Regions from separate parts of the Paenibacillus sp. IHBB 3054 genome, predicted to be linked through region 1. Evidence: riboswitches for the same ligand, from Rfam matches in the RefSeq annotation. Region 1 holds a riboswitch; the other holds the start of a gene.

Region 1 (7,965 bases):
ACTATGAAGCAAGAAAATATTAATCAACTGGATTGTATTTTTAGCGGTTTACCTTTTTTTAATTTTGAGCGTGATTTGAGAGATACCTTGGTCGAACAGATCTATCAAGCACTCAAACCTGGAGGACTGTTTATCGCATTTCAATATTCACTTCAAATGAAAAAGCAGCTTTCCGATAAATTTATCATTGAAAAAATTAATTTCGTGCCTCTAAATATCCCTCCCGCTTTCGTTTACATCTGCCGAAAAAGGGAAACAACTTAAATGAATTATGACACTTAAACTCATTCCATTGAACAATTTGGTTATACAGCGTGTACCTTCATTCTACCAAGTCAAAAAAAGAAGGAGCATTCGGTAATGAATACAGTTCTTATTGTAGATGATGATGTTGAGATCCGAGATGTCATTCATGTCTATTTACGCAATGAAGGATACCATGTAATTGAAGCAGCCGATGGCGAAGAAGCGCTGAATGCAATAAAAACAACATCTATTCAACTGGTTATCCTAGATGTGATGATGCCACGAATGGATGGGATCAAAGCATGCCTTAAAATAAGGGAAATATCGAATACTCCGATTATCATGCTTTCAGCCAAGGAAGAAGATATTGATAAAATCACAGGTCTGACTACCGGGGCTGATGATTACATGATCAAACCTTTTAATCCGTTAGAATTACTCGCTCGTGTAAAAGCTCAGCTACGGCGTCAATCATTAATTGGAAAAGAAGAATCAAATTCTCTTATTCTTATTAAAGACCTTGTGATAGATAAAATTAAACATTCCGTGAAATTAAAAGGAAACGAAATTTCGTTGACCCCTTTGGAGTTTGCTATTCTGGTGCTGTTAGCTAGCCACCCTGGACAGGTATATAGTGCGGATAACATATACGAAAGTGTGTGGAAAGAACCATATAGATATTCTGATAATACCGTGATGGTTCACATTGGGAATTTGCGGGATAAATTAGAGGAATTCCCAAGAAATCCTCAGTACATTAAAACTGTGTGGGGAGTTGGCTATAAAATTGACTGAACAACAAAAGCCAAAAGGTAAAAAAAAAATTCAGGTCAGCATTTTAATCAGAATGCTGCTAAGTTTAATTATTGCTGTTGCTATAAATAATTTGTTCATTTTATTATTCATAAAGGTTGGAACCGGAATGCAATGGGATTGGTTTGTACAATTTTTCCCTTATTCTCTTACCCCTTTGTATATTTTTATATTTATTTTTACTTTTTTAGTTCTGACACGAGGTATCGTTAAAGACTTAATCACTTTGGAACGTGGACTTCAAATTATTTCTGAAGGTGATTTGAGCCATCGGGTATCTATTGATCGACAAGATGAGCTCGGGCGTGTCGCGTTTAACATTAATCGAATGACAGAACGTTTGCACCAGCAGATTTTAAATGAACGTGAAATAGAGAAATCAAAGATGGAGATGATCACTGGTATTTCACATGACTTGCGTACTCCTCTTACAAGTATTATCGGATATATTGAGCTTTTAAGAACAAATTCATTTCAAGATAAAGAAGAATATACGCGATTTGTTCAAAACACATATAACAAAGCTATTCTTTTGAAGAAATTGCTCGATGACTTGTTTGAATATACCCGGCTCACTTCGGTCGACTCCCGCTTAGATCTGAGAAGGATAGATCTATTTCAACTTTTGGATCAATTGCTTTTTGAGTTTGAACCCATTGCTCAAGAAAACGGTGTACAAATTGTAAAAACGATCGGTGACTCCCCAATCATTATGGTCATTGACAGTGAAAAAATTGCCAGAGCAATCGATAATCTTCTGATGAACGCCTTAAAGTATTCCTTAAAGCCGGGAACAATTTGCATTCGAATGAAAACGGATTATGAACAAATTACGATTGAGGTCGAAAATAAAGGAACTCCGCTTACGCAAGATCAAGAGGAAAAACTGTTTGATCGTTTTTATAAGGTTGACCATTCAAGAAGTAGCGAAGGTATCCAAACTGGAGCAGGACTGGGTCTTTCCATCGCTAGGAATATTGCTGAGTTACATCGAGGCACCTTAATGCTTAATCATGTTAACAATGTATTTACATTCCAACTGAAATTGCCTATAGCTCCATTAGCTAACACTGTGAGTTAAAGCTGTTTCTTCATGCCTTTCTATTGGGATAGGGTGTACGTTTAGATTTTCTTTAGAACTATACACATAAAACCCTCAGAAATTTTCGTTAAAATTCTAAAGGGCCAGAAAATGTTATACCTTGGAGGGTAAATAAATGAATATTCCCGAATACCAGCTTTTTCTGCAAGGATTCCTCAAAAATCCGCAACGAGTTGGAAGTATTCTGCCCAGTTCGCGATTTCTGGCAGCTAAAATTGTTCAGTCTGTACCATGGAATGAGGTTAAGTCAGTTGCAGAACTTGGATCAGGTACAGGTGCAATCACACGCTACATCAAGGCACAGTTAACTGATTCTGCAAAAGTGTTTTTGTTTGAAAGAGACAAAAAAATGAGGGAGAGCTTGAAAGTAAAATATCCGCACTTCATTTTTCATTCAAACGCTAGCTACCTTGTAAAGAAAATAAATCAAGAAGGCATCAATCAGTTAGACTGTATTATTTGCGGATTACCATTTTTCAATTTCACGAGTGAAATGCAGGAAACTATACTTTCTCAGATTGTTAGGTCACTCAAACCAGGCGGGGTTTTAATCGCTTACCAATACTCTCTTCAAATGAAAAAAAAATTCACTGAACAATTAATCATAGAGAAAATCGAGTTTGTGCCCTATAACTTCCCTCCAACATTTGTGTATGTTTGTCGTCGGGATGAGCTGATTGACGTTGGAAAGAGCAGCTTCTGAAACAGGGCTTACTCCACATGAACATATAGGGCAAGATGATTAAATCTACAATCCTCCGGGGTATTGGTGACTTAATCACAAGCGGAAAAGACCTGCTTTTGGTAGAAGAATCAACCCCGGAAATCACTTTACTTGAATAAAGGGTAGAAGAATTAAAAAAAGCGCAGCCTCCGAAATTCCGGAAAGCCGCGCCATGATTGAGTTGCTAAGGATGCTGGTGAAGGGAATTGAACCCCCGGCCTACGCATTACGAGTGCGTTGCTCTACCCCTGAGCTACACCAGCTTAAAGCATTTTTTCTGTCAAACAAAAATATTATACAACTTTCAGCCAAAAACGCAACCTTTTTTCACAATATCCGGGCTTCAATTCTCCTGCAGCTTGCGTTCAACGGATTGCAGCTTGCTGCGGCTTGTAGACGGCTTGTCGCGGCGGTCATCAATCTTCAGCGACGTGGATACCCGCTGCGCCCCGGCAGCGAAAGGAGACTCATGCAGCGCTTCTACGGCAGCCAGAATCCGCGGGATCGGTCCTTCGATAATCGTCCCCATGGATGTAAGCTCATAAGTGATCCCTTCCACTCCCCTGAGCACACGCTGCATATCGGCCACATAGCTGCTAAGGCTCGTGCTGCCTGTGCCGATCGGAATTACGGTAACTTCGCCAATTGCCATCCTGAACCCCTCCTTAATATGCTGTAAAGCAAAACCCTTTATGAAAACTTCCTCGTGTCAACTCATTCCGGACATAAACCTAAAACTCCTGATACATGTCTCCAGCCTGTTCTTATTGTAGCAACTCCGCCGCACACTCACAAACCGCCGCGAGGATTGTTGCACCATTTAACACCATCCGTAACCCTTCGCCCCCCCGTATTTCTCCGTTAGGCATTCCAGTGTCACGCTCACTATATTTATGGAGTCTTTGTGGCATCTTTTAAGACAATTTATGACTTTATCCAGACACTTTTTGCACCCGGCTTGTGGATTACCTGTGGACTAACTGTGGATCATTTGTGAGTAAAACCGCAGAACCCGCTCCCCGCGCGGAGTTTCAAAAAATGGTTTACAAACACAACATATTGGGTTATTTTTATCTAACGACAACAAAATATAGTGGAAACAGGTGTTTCGCTCTTTCAAGCGAGCTGAAGCTTAATAGGGAAACGCGGTGCAAATCCGCTGTGGTCCCGCCACTGTAACCGGATGCCTGCAGGCTTTCTGAAGCCCGCGAAGCAGCGTCTACCGGCAATAGCCACTGAGGGGCGGTAAAGCTCTCGGGAAGGCGCCGGAAGATTCACCGGAAGCCAGGAGACCTGCCTGTTTCGCCGACACCATCATTCATGCCTGCGAGGACCAGGTGAGGTGTCCGCAATGCGGCCTGCACAAGCAGACATAGCCTTCCCGTGTTTTAAGGAGCCAAGGCTGCCGATACCTGAAGGCGATAAACCGTTATCGCCCTCAGGTATCGGCTTCTGCGGAATATATAAGAACAGGACAGAGATTACCCCTGTCCCCTGCTTGTATGTTCATCAAGACAACCGGCAAATATCCTTTAAGGATATTTCGTACGCATTCGGGCATTTCCCGCCTCCTCGGCGGGAGATGCTTTTTTACTGCTATCAGGAAGTATATACTTCGTTCTTACTATACCGAGGGGAGAGAGCTAGACAATGACGCTGCTGGAGAAACGGTACAACGGTGGACAAGCTGCACAGGAAGTTCTTTTGGAGGAAGTTATTCATTTGGGACGGGATATTATCGACAGCCGGGATTTGGATCTGCTGCGCGAGAATGCCAATTTGAACGGAGAAAGCTTCTCCGGCAAAATGAGCAAATTCGGCAGTGAATATTCCAAGTGGTATGCCCGCAACTTCACGATGCCGCCACAGCTCGTGCAGGCTATTCAGGATAATGTCGTGTACGTCCACGATCTGGATCAATATGCCATCGGAACGACCAACTGCATCTTCATCCCGTTTGAGCGCCTTCTCCGCGAAGGCTTCAATACCGGCAACGGCAGTGTCCGTCCTCCGAACTCGATTATGACCGCAATGTCGCTGGTTGCGATTATTTTCCAATCCCAGCAAAATGCCCAGTACGGCGGCGTATCCGCCAATAAACTGGATTACGATCTTGCCCCGTACGTGACCAAATCCTTCGCCAAGCTGTTCCGCAAGGGACTGGAATACTTTGAAGAAGGACAAGCCGGTGATCACCTCGGCGAAATCACGATGAGCCGCAGCGATCTGGCGGAGCAGTATCCGCGCGCCTTCCGCTTTGCGCAGAAAGAGACCGAAAGCGAAACACTACAGGCAGCAGAGAGTATGATACATAATCTCAATACGATGTCCAGCCGTTCCGGCGGACAGATTCCTTTTACCAGCATCAACTATGGCACCTGTACCTCCCCCGAAGGCCAGCTTGTGATCAGTTCCCTGCTGACTGCCACCATGAACGGCCTCGGCAGCGGAGAAACACCGGTGTTTCCGATCCAAATCTTCAAATGCAAGCAAGGCGTCAACCAGAAGCAGGGCGATCCGAACTATGAGCTGTTCCTTAAAGCAGCCGAATGTTCCGCACGCAGACTGTATCCGAACTTTGCCAATCTGGATGCTCCGCTCAATATGCAGTACTATGATCCAGCTGACCCGGACACTGAATTTGCTACGATGGGCTGCCGCACCCGGGTACTGGGTGACCGTTTCGGACGCGATCACTGCTCAGGCAAAGGCAATCTGTCCTTCAACACCCTTAATCTGGTCCGTCTAGGCCTCGCTCACGGCACTGTGACAGGCCGCCGTCTTGCTCCCGACGAGGAAGGCTTCTACGACGACCTGAATCATTATATGGATATTGCGCTGGAGGGCCTGCTGCACCGTTTCCGGATCCAGGCGGCCCAAAAAGCCAAAGCCTCCGATTTCATGATGCGCGAAGGCGTCTGGGAAGGCGGCGAACAGCTTGCTCCAGAGGACAGCGTAGGCGATCTGCTGAAGCACGGCAGTCTGTCGCTCGGCTTCATCGGTATGGCGGAGTGCATGAAGGCCATGTACGGCAAACATCATGGCGAGGACATGGAGGTCCATGCCAAAGCGCTCGCCGTTGTCCGCCATATGCGTGAGTACTGCGACCGCAAGAGCGAAGAACTTGATCTTAACATCACGCTGTTTGCAACACCTGCCGAAGGCTTGTCCGGCAAATTCACCAAGGTGGACCACAAGGTGCTTGGCTCAATTCCCGGCGTAACCGACCGCGAATATTATACGAACTCCTTCCACATTCCGGTGTATTACGAGATCAGCGCGGCCAAGAAGATTAGCCTTGAGGCCCCTTTCCATGAGTACTGCAACGCCGGAGCCATTTCCTATGTGGAACTGAACGGCAATGCCCGCAGCAACCCGGCGGCTTTTGTCAAAATCATCCGCTACGCGCTGGAGCAGGAAATCAGCTATTTCAGCATTAACCACCCGATTGACCGCTGCTCCGGCTGCGGCTATGAAGGGGTTATCGGCACGAACTGCCCTTCCTGCGGTGCGCATGAGCATGACACCCATATCCGCCGCCTGCGCCGGGTAACCGGATATTTGACCGGCGACTACCAGACCCGCTTCAACGCCGCCAAGCAGGCTGAAGTAAGAGACCGCATCAAGCATCTATGAATATTTGCGGTTACTACCCGGAATCAATTAATGAGGGAGAGGGCATGCGGGCCGTCCTCTTCCTCAGCGGCTGCCGCCACCGCTGCCCGGGCTGCTTCAATCCGAAAACGTGGAATTTCAATTTCGGTGAAGTGTTCACCCTGGAGCGGCAGCGTGAGATTATTGCTGAAATTGCCGCTAATCCGCTGTTGGACGGCCTGACGCTGGCCGGCGGGGACCCTTTTTTCTCGGCAGAAGAGGCTGCGGGCTTTATCCATGAGCTTCGCGCCGTGCTGCCGGATTTCTCAATTTGGATTTATACCGGTTATACGTATGAAGAGCTAACGGCTTCTCCTGGCTCGCCGGAATGGAATCTGCTGGCCTTGTGCCATGTAGTGATTGACGGACGATTTGTAGAAGAGCTAAAAGATACTACCCTTCCCTACCGGGGAAGCAGCAACCAGCGGATTATCGACATTCCGGCCAGCCTTGCCGGCAAGGAAATCATCCATTGGCAGCCTGCTGTACTTTAGCTTCTTGGAAATATAAATTTCATGGTATACTTTAAGCTTCTGTTTTCCGCAGACTCGGATTCTAGCACGCGATACGATCTATCGCCTGTTTCGAAAGCACGCGCTTTGAAATGTCGGCTGAGCCGCCATTTCCTGGCCGCTTTCTGCGCTATAATATATCAATTTTTAATATTGAAAATTAAACCCAAATACGAAAGGATGAATCCCCTATGCCAGAACTCGTAGTGAAACCCGACAACCGCCAATTGGCTTTTGATCAAATCCGCCTCTCCGTTTACGCCGACCGTATCCTGAACGGCCTTGAGCAATTAAGCAAAGAAACCTTGCTGCGCGGGGTGCAGTCCAAGCTTCGCCGGAGTGAGGTCAGCGGAGAAGAAATCAGCAGCGCCTTCACCATGAGCGCCCTTGAGCTCGTAACCAAAGAAGAACCGGACTGGAAGTTCGCTGCTGCCCGCTCGCTTTTGACGACCCTATACAAAAAAGCCGCAGTTAACCGCCGCTATAAAGCATACCCGGATGAGCCATACGGCGAATTGTACCCGCTGATTTCCGATCTGGTGAAGAAGGGCATCTACCGTGAAGAGCTTCTGACCCACTACACCAAAGAACAGATTGCCGAGCTTGGCAGCTGCATTGATTATACACGCGACCTGCTGTTCGATTACATCGGCTTGCTTACCCTGTCCGACCGTTACCTGGCCCATGACTTTGACGGGCGTGTGATGGAGCTTCCGCAGGAGCGTTATATGATTATCGCTATGTTCCTCATGCACACAGAGCCGGAAGAGAAACGTCTGGATCTGGTCAAAGAAGCCTACTGGGCGATGAGCAACATCTACATGACTGCTGCAACGCCAACGATGTCCAACGCTGGTAAAAAGGTTGCCGGACAGCTCTCCAGCTGCTTCATCGACACCGTCGACGACTCGCTC
Region 2 (7,965 bases), on a different contig from region 1:
GTAACTGCGGCTATGAGCTCATCTTCATTCATTCCTTCGCGGAACAGGCTGCCTGCATGTGCGCCTCGTCCCGACTTCTTCCCGCCAAGGTACAGATCGAAGCTGCCCTTGGAGTACACTACGCCGATATCCTCCAGCACAGCTGAGCTGCAGGCCATGCCGCAACCAGCTACACCGATCTGAAGTTCCCGCGGCACCGGCCGTCCGTGGAGCAGCTTATGAAGGCGGATAGCCGCATTAAGCCCGTCTTTCTTTCTTAATTCACAGAAGCCGCACGTCTTCACTTTCACAAAATCCCCCGGCAGGCTCACATTCAGCCCGGCCTTTGCCAGCCGGTACGCCTTATCCTCCTGCTCAGCCCCACTACTGCGCAGCAAAAAATGTCCGTCCCGCGTATACACCAGCTGACCTTCATCGCCTGCAAGCTCCGCAAGCAGCGCCATCTGTGCGCCGCTATATCTATGGCTGCCAAGTGCCGGCGAAACCTCCAGTTCGGAGGCTTCGAATTGCACCGCCGGCGAAACGGCGGAAGCAAAAGCCTTAGGCAGCTCCGTCCGGGCCGCTACAGAAGCAGCTCCGCTCTCCGCAGTAGCCGCGCTGCCCATAGAGCCAGCAGCGTCATTCGCCTCTGCTGCGGCCTCTGCGGCAACCGCCGCCGCAGCCAGCGACCACGGCTCTGCCGCTGTCCGCAGCCGCTCATGCGGCTTCAGCGCCTGCGTCTCGGCGCCAAGACTGTACTTGCGCTCATAGCCGCGCGGCGTCACCATCAGACCTTCATAGACGGTAGTCGCGGAGTTGCCGACCACAACTGTGGAGAGCATGCCGATCTCATGCTCCAGCATATCCTGCAGCGTAGTTACAACCGTCTGCTGGCGGTCACGGTAGGCGCTTTTGACAATGCCAACCGGCGTGGACGGATCGCGGTAGCGAAGCAAAATGCTGCGGGCTTCCTCAATCTGCCGCGTCCGTTTGCCGCTGCGCGGATTATAGAAGGCAATTACAAAATCCGCCGCACCCGCCGCATCGACACGCGCCGCGATGCTCTCCCACGGCGTTAGATGATCGCTCAGGCTGATCGTGCAGGCATCATGCATAATCGGCGCTCCCAGCAGTGAGGAGCAGGACTGGATCGCCGATATTCCGGGAATCACCTCAACTTCCACACCGCCCGCACGCTTCCAGCCCCGTTCGATCAGCACCTCGTACACCAGTCCGGCCATCCCGTACACACCTGCATCCCCACTGGAAATGACCGCAATGCTCTGTCCCGCTTCCGCCCTGCGCACCGCTTCCTGGGCCCGGCTGACCTCTTCGGTCATACCGGTGCCGACAATTTCCTGATGCTTCAGCAGCGGCTTGATCAGCTCTACATAGGTGTTATAGCCGATAACAGCTTCACTTTCCTCAAGCGCAGCCAGTGCGCGGCCTGTAATATGCTCCAGGGCACCGGGGCCAAAGCCGATAATCAGCAGCTTTCCTTGTTTCTTCATCCTTTTTCCCCCGTCCACAAAATAACTTGATTTCATGCTTTCCCTGCTGCTTGCTACAACGCTCTATATCTAGCAGATGCTTCTGCCCAATCAGGTACTTTCACATCTGTCATTGACGTAATCACTCTATTGAATTTCCCGCTTCAGAATGGCTTTGAACTCTTCTGCATTCCGGGGAGCAGTCTGCCCGGCAGTCAAACGGCCGGGCAGGCTATGCCATAAATCAGCGAGCAGCGGCAGGTCAAGGCCGATCGCCCGAATGTCTTCCCCGTCTGCAAAAATATCCTCCGGCGATCCGGCTGCCCGGCAGACGCCTTTATCCACCACGATGATCCAGTCCGCCCAGCGGTAGGCCAGATTCATATCATGCGTCGCCATGACCACCGTGGTGCCCTTGGCATAAATGCTCTCAAGTCCCGCAAGCAGCTGTCTCTCGGAGAGCGGGTCCAGATAGGAGGTCGGCTCATCCAGCAAAATCAGCTCCGGCTCCATCGCCATGACCCCTGCGAGCGCCGTGCGCTTTTTTTGGCCCAGACTGAGCTGATGAACCGGCTTGTCTTGCAGAGCCAGCAGATTCAGCTGCTCCAGCACTTCCAGGCAGCGCTTCTGAATAGCGGCCTCATCCATGCCCGTCCCCCGCAGTCCGAAAGAAATATCCTCGATAGGCGTACTAAGAATCAGCTGCTGCTCGGGGTCCTGAAAGACGAGGCCCACGCGGCGGCGCAGGGCGGCCAGCTCTTTTTTGGAATAGGTTAGCGGGGTACCGCCCTGCAGCACCTTGCCTTTCTGCGGACGCAGTACGCCAACCGCATGCAGGAACAAGGTTGATTTGCCGGAGCCGTTGTGGCCGAGCACTGCTGTTTTTCGTCCTTTGGGGATGGAGACAGTCAGCTCCCGCAGCGCAGGTTCCGCCGTGTCCGGATAACTGTAGGCGACCCCCTCAAAGACCAGGCTATATTCGTTATTCATTGCAATCTCCTTACTCTTAGTTCAGTCTCCACTTTAACTCCTGCCGTTGGCCGCTTCCCTAATCAAGAAATCACCAGCTCCGCAAGATCCATAGCTGAGCGAGCAGCAGCAGGGAAATACCGGTGCAGGCCTGAACCGCGAATCTGCGCGGCACCGGGCGTGACACATAAGGCGGCAAAATGATCTCACCCATGTACCCCCGGGTTATCAGCCCTTGCGACAGCCCGTAGTAGCGGTGCATCGTATTCGCAAACAGTGAGCCCGCCATTCCCTCAACTTCCCGCAGTTTGGCCACCCGTCCTCTCCTGCCGCCGCGCAGCCGCCGGGCCAGCATCATTCCATGTGCGGTATCGCTCAGCAGGAACAGAAAACGGTACATAATCAGCATGAGCTCCAGTACGATCTGCGGCATCCGCAGCCTGCGGAGTACCTGCAGCAATTCTCCGAACGGTGTTGTAAATATGATAAAAAAGCAGCAGGTCAGGCAGGCCAACACGCGCGCCAGCAGCAACCCTGCCCGGTGCAGTCCCTCCGCTGTAATGTATAGTGAACGAGTCGAAGCCGGGAGCTGCAAGGACATTACCGCCTCACCGGCAGTTGGACGGCCAATTTCAAGCAATAGTGCCGGCAGGCTCAGACAAAAGAACAAAAGTGCCGTACCAAACAGCAGGCCGTAAGCGCGCAGCGGGATTTTGGCGTACAGGACGCACCACACGGTCATCCAGCCCGCAATCACAAGCTGCAAGGCCGGATGAAGCGCATAGGAAAGGATGAACATGAACGCTGCGAACAGGCTTTTCCACATCGCGGGCAACTGCCTCAGCGCATTGCTGTAGGATAACGCATCAATTCTTCTGATCATTAAGCTTGCGCCGGTCCTGTCTGCCTTTCAGCAGGCCGATGGAATAGCCAATCACTCCGGCCCCGATCGCCGCCTGCAGCGCGAACAGCATGCTTTCCGTTTCGCCAGGCAGCTCGGTCAGCGGTTTGAACCAGGGCTCATAACCGGGATCAATCTCTGTAATTACACCCTCTGCGGCATCGTCAGCCCCGCCGAATTCCCCGTTCACCAGCAGCAGAGGCAGCACCACCAGCAAAATCACCGCCAGCAGCATCAACCCATTTTTCCACTTATTGCTCATCACAGACTTCCTCCCTTGGTTTGCCGTTTCAGCAGCGACAGCTCATTCGGGCTGTAGGATTTCAGCCAGTTCCAGAGCAGCACGGTCAGCAGCCCCTCGCTGATGGCGAGCGGAATCTGCGTCACGGCAAAAATACCGCCGAACTTAATCAGAGAAGCCAGCACACCTCCGTCTGCCGCCGGAAAAGCCACTGCAAGCTGAACCGAGGTCACCACATACGTCATGAGATCGGCCACTGCCGCCGCCATAAAGACTGCCAGCTTTTCACGTCCATTCACCTTCATCATCAGCTTATAGACCGCATACCCGGCAAAAGGACCGGCCACCGCCATCGAAAAGGCATTCGCACCGAGTGTCGTTATCCCCCCGTGTGCCAGCAGCAGCGCCTGGAACAGCAGCACAACAGACCCGATTACGCTCATCGGCAGCGGCCCCAGCATTACAGCACCAAGTCCCGTTCCTGTAGGGTGGGAGCTGCTTCCGGTTACGGAAGGCATTTTGAGTGCCGACAATACAAAGGTAAATGCACCCGCCAGCCCAAGCAGCAGCTTCAGCTCCGGGTTGTCCTTGGTCATTTTCTTCAGCTTAAGGACTCCAAGGGCAAAAAACGGCAGAAACGCCGCCCACCAGAATACGGCCCAGCCTACCGGCAGAAAACCCTCCATAATATGCATCGCGTTAGCAGTGCCCGGCTCATTCAGCAAAAAATAAACGGTAAATCCGGCAATGAGTGCAGCAAAACTCCAAAATCTGCGTTTGTTCATCCTTTTCCCTCCATCGATTCGTCATTTTGTGCGTCATCAAATCAAAAACTCCCGCCCCGGGGGGTGGGAGTGCTATGTACGTCATCAGATATGTAAGAGATGGTGGTCGCGCTGCAACAGCGCGGAGAATCGCAGAATTGTAATGTGGGGGAGCTGAAGCTGGCACTTGCTCTGTACCAAATCTTCAAAATCCACCGTCTCCAAAACTGCATGCCTTCATCTCTTTAACCAATTCGTACACCGCTCCTATCCGCGTAGAGTCGTGGTGCGCGCAAACAAGGTAGGTCTCCTGGCTCGGGATCATAACGCCTTCCTTCGTCTTCCCCGGCTGTTTGCCGAGTGACATGCTGAAGTTCAGCTCTTCCTTACAGTGGCGGGACCGCTCGGGATTTGCACCCGATTCCCTGTTACCCCTTGTAGTTACAAGGGCACCTTGTCTTATCGCTAATTTGTCCTGTACATTATAGTGGACTTCGCCGGGCGGTGTCTGTGATAAAAGTGGAGCGGCAAAGTTCTCCAGCGCACCATCCGTTGAACCCTACGGGTTGTAAGAAAGCCATTTAAGTAATATAATTATTAACTATATAACTTGAATCCGGAGGCGTACCCAGAAAATGAAACTTGATCTTACCGAAGATTCCCTGCCGGTGTACGAGGCGCTCTCAAGCGCTGTACGTCTGCGAATGCTGCAGCTGCTTGCTGTTCAGCCCATGAACGTAAAGGAATTGGCGGGAGCGGTCAAGCTGAGCAGCGCCATTATGACAATGCATGTGCGCAAGCTGGAAACGGCCGGCCTGATCCGCACCCATATGGCTCCCGGACGAAGTGGACTGCAGAAGATTTGTTCTCTTGCCGCTGAAGGTGTGGAGATCATCTTCCCAATTCAGGCCAAAGCAGAGCGCAAGGGTCACCGGAAAGAAATACCGGTCGGACATTATTCCGACTTTGAGATAGAGCCAACCTGCGGGCTGGCCACTACCGAGCATATCATCGGCAGCTTCGACGATCCGCGTTATTTCTGGGATATGGAGCGGATGAATGCCGGAATTCTCTGGTTTGGCAAAGGTTATGTTGAATACAAAATACCCAACTTCCTGTTGTCCAGCCAGCAGCCGGAGGAGCTCATCATTACGATGGAGATTGCCTCCGAAGCACCGTCAACCAATAATAACTGGCCTTCGGATATTGCGTTCACGCTGAATGGCCAGAAGCTCGGGTATTGGACCAGCCCGGGCGATTACGGAGACAGCCCGGGGAAATATACCCCTGCATGGTGGCCGGCATACACCAATCAATACGGCCTGCTCAAGCAGCTGCGCATTACCCCAAAAGGAACCTATATGGACGGCTTAAAACTCTCCGACATTACGCTGGAGCAGGTTGCAATCCGCAACAAGCAGTGGACCTTCAGGCTCTCGGTGGAAGAGGATGCCGAACATATCGGCGGCCTCACCTTATTCGGCAAAGGCTTCGGCAATTACAACGAGGATCTGGTCGTAGAGCTGTTCTATACCGATGGATTCAATGGTGCTGACGCGGATAAAAGGGATGCAGCAGCAGGTACTGACAATGGGAATGGAACAGTTTCCTAGCCAAGCGATGCCTGCTCTGTCAAGCCCATCTATAAATTTTTCTCAAACAAACGCCCCATCACTCGTGGATACAATACCGCGAGGGATGGGGCGTTTAAAGTTTCAGTATGCCTGGGACTCCAGGGGGTTCTTTCCGGTATTCACAGCCAATGGACACTTCCTCTGTGACAAAGGTTCTCCAACGGCTTGACGGAACCGCTACTCAGTGACCGGACTCCACAATCCGCCGCCCGGCAACGGGCAGCCACGCTCCTTCAGCTTGGCCACGACCGGAATGATACAGCCGCAGGCTGTGCATGTTACGCCATCCTGGAGCTTCGGGCAGGCTGAGCAAAGGGCAACCCGCTCCCTGTATACTTCATCTGAAGCGGTGTTGTCCGGGGTGAACATTGATGAAGCCAGAATCCGGGCAATCTGGGCATCCGTCACCTTGTACTCTTCCCGGCAGCCCTTGCAGGTCGATAAAGTACTCATATCGGATGCTCCCTTAAGCCTTCGGGGTAATTTCCAGCACGGTCACCGACATCGGAGGCAGCTCAACGTTAAGCTTGCCGCCTTCCAGCTTAAAGCCGGTAAACGGCTGTGGCGTCACTGCCTCCGGCTGGCTGAATGTATTGTGGGCATCAATTGCTGTTCCGGCCAGCGTCGTTCCTGTAATCTCAACCTCTTTCCCGGCAAGTCCGCGCAGCTCCAGCGGAAGCGATGCTGCTGCAGCATGATTCAGGTTGCACAGGCTGACATGAATTACACCCTCCGCCGTAATGGAAGCTGAGGCCGAGACTTCCGGAATCTCGCGGCCTTCGAAGCTATAGGTGCCACTCTCCAGCGAAAGATCAAGCAGTTCCGCATCCTGATGCACCTTGTACATGTTGAATACGTGGTACGTAGGAGTCAGCAGCATTTTCTCGCCTTCAGTAAGAATTACAGCCTGCAGCACGTTGATCGTCTGGGCAATATTCGCCATCCGAACGCGGCCGCTGTGCTTATGGAAAATGTCGAGGGTCACACCCGCAACCAGCGCATCACGGATCGTGTTCTGCTGATAGAGGAAGCCGGGATTGGTTCCAGGCTCAACATCATACCAGGTTCCCCATTCATCGACAATGAGGCCCACACGTTTCTCCGGATCATATTTATCCATAATTACACTATGGCGGGTTACCAGCTCATCCATGCGCAGCGCCTTCTCCAGCGTAGAGAACCATTCGCCGGTTTCAAATCCGGTAGCCGCCCCCTTCTGTTCCCAGGCAGGACCCGGAATGGTGTAATAATGCAATGTGATGGAATCCATATAGCGGGTGGCTTCACGCATCAGGACCTCCATCCAGTGATAATCATCGACATTCGGACCGCAGGCAATGCGATGGATCTTATTGTCTCCATAATTGCGCACATAGGTCTGATACCGGCGGTACAGATCGGCATAATATTCAGGACGCATATTTCCGCCGCAGCCCCAGTTCTCGTTGCCCACGCCAAAATATTTCACGGCCCACGGCTCCTGCCGGCCATTCTCCTGACGCAGCTCCGCCATTGGCGAAACGCCGTTAAACGTCAGATACTCCACCCACTCCGACATTTCCTGGACCGTGCCGCTGCCGACGTTGCCGTTGATATAAGGCTCACAATCCAGCATGGCGCATAGCTCCATAAATTCATGGGTGCCAAAATGGTTGTTCTCCACCGTACCGCCCCAATGCGTGTTGATCATCCGTTTGCGGCCTTCGCGCGGACCGATGCCGTCTTTCCAGTGATATTCATCGGCGAAGCAGCCGCCCGGCCAGCGGAGCACCGGAATCTTGATTTCTTTAAGCGCTTCCACAACATCGTTGCGGATGCCGTTCGTGTTCGGGATCGGCGAATCCTCACCTACCCAGATGCCTTCATAAATACAACGTCCCAAATGCTCGGAGAAATGTCCATAAATATTCCGGTTGATTGTTCCCTTGCAGATATCCGCATTTAATACTGCACGCTGAGCCATTTTAATAATCCACCTCTCAATAAT

What was found. A riboswitch is a leader RNA that binds a small molecule or an ion and turns the genes downstream of it on or off. The one in region 1 is predicted to bind cobalamin.
Region 2: another riboswitch for cobalamin. It lies ahead of ACQ76X_RS16855 (energy-coupling factor ABC transporter permease); the one in region 1 lies ahead of ACQ76X_RS09455 (anaerobic ribonucleoside triphosphate reductase).

The regions. Positions count from the first base shown of each region.
Region 1 covers NZ_JBOFBG010000006.1:46,179-54,143, forward strand. Annotated here, with positions in the region: gene ACQ76X_RS09425 (class I SAM-dependent methyltransferase) at 1-264, shown strand, start outside; gene ACQ76X_RS09430 (response regulator) at 361-1,041, shown strand; gene ACQ76X_RS09435 (sensor histidine kinase) at 1,094-2,140, shown strand; gene ACQ76X_RS09440 (class I SAM-dependent methyltransferase) at 2,277-2,864, shown strand; tRNA gene ACQ76X_RS09445 (tRNA-Thr) at 3,077-3,148, opposite strand; gene ACQ76X_RS09450 (MTH1187 family thiamine-binding protein) at 3,229-3,537, opposite strand; cobalamin riboswitch at 3,970-4,200, shown strand; gene ACQ76X_RS09455 (anaerobic ribonucleoside triphosphate reductase) at 4,536-6,521, shown strand; gene nrdG (anaerobic ribonucleoside-triphosphate reductase activating protein) at 6,518-7,033, shown strand; gene ACQ76X_RS09465 (ribonucleoside-diphosphate reductase subunit alpha) at 7,243-7,965, shown strand, end outside.
Region 2 covers NZ_JBOFBG010000014.1:41,095-49,059, reverse strand. Annotated here, with positions in the region: gene cobJ (precorrin-3B C(17)-methyltransferase) at 1-1,490, opposite strand, end outside; gene ACQ76X_RS16870 (energy-coupling factor ABC transporter ATP-binding protein) at 1,617-2,459, opposite strand; gene cbiQ (cobalt ECF transporter T component CbiQ) at 2,530-3,321, opposite strand; gene ACQ76X_RS16860 (energy-coupling factor ABC transporter substrate-binding protein) at 3,305-3,601, opposite strand; gene ACQ76X_RS16855 (energy-coupling factor ABC transporter permease) at 3,601-4,365, opposite strand; cobalamin riboswitch at 4,628-4,816, opposite strand; gene ACQ76X_RS16850 (ArsR/SmtB family transcription factor) at 4,980-5,957, shown strand; gene ACQ76X_RS16845 (DUF6171 family protein) at 6,156-6,431, opposite strand; gene ACQ76X_RS16840 (alpha-N-arabinofuranosidase) at 6,445-7,941, opposite strand.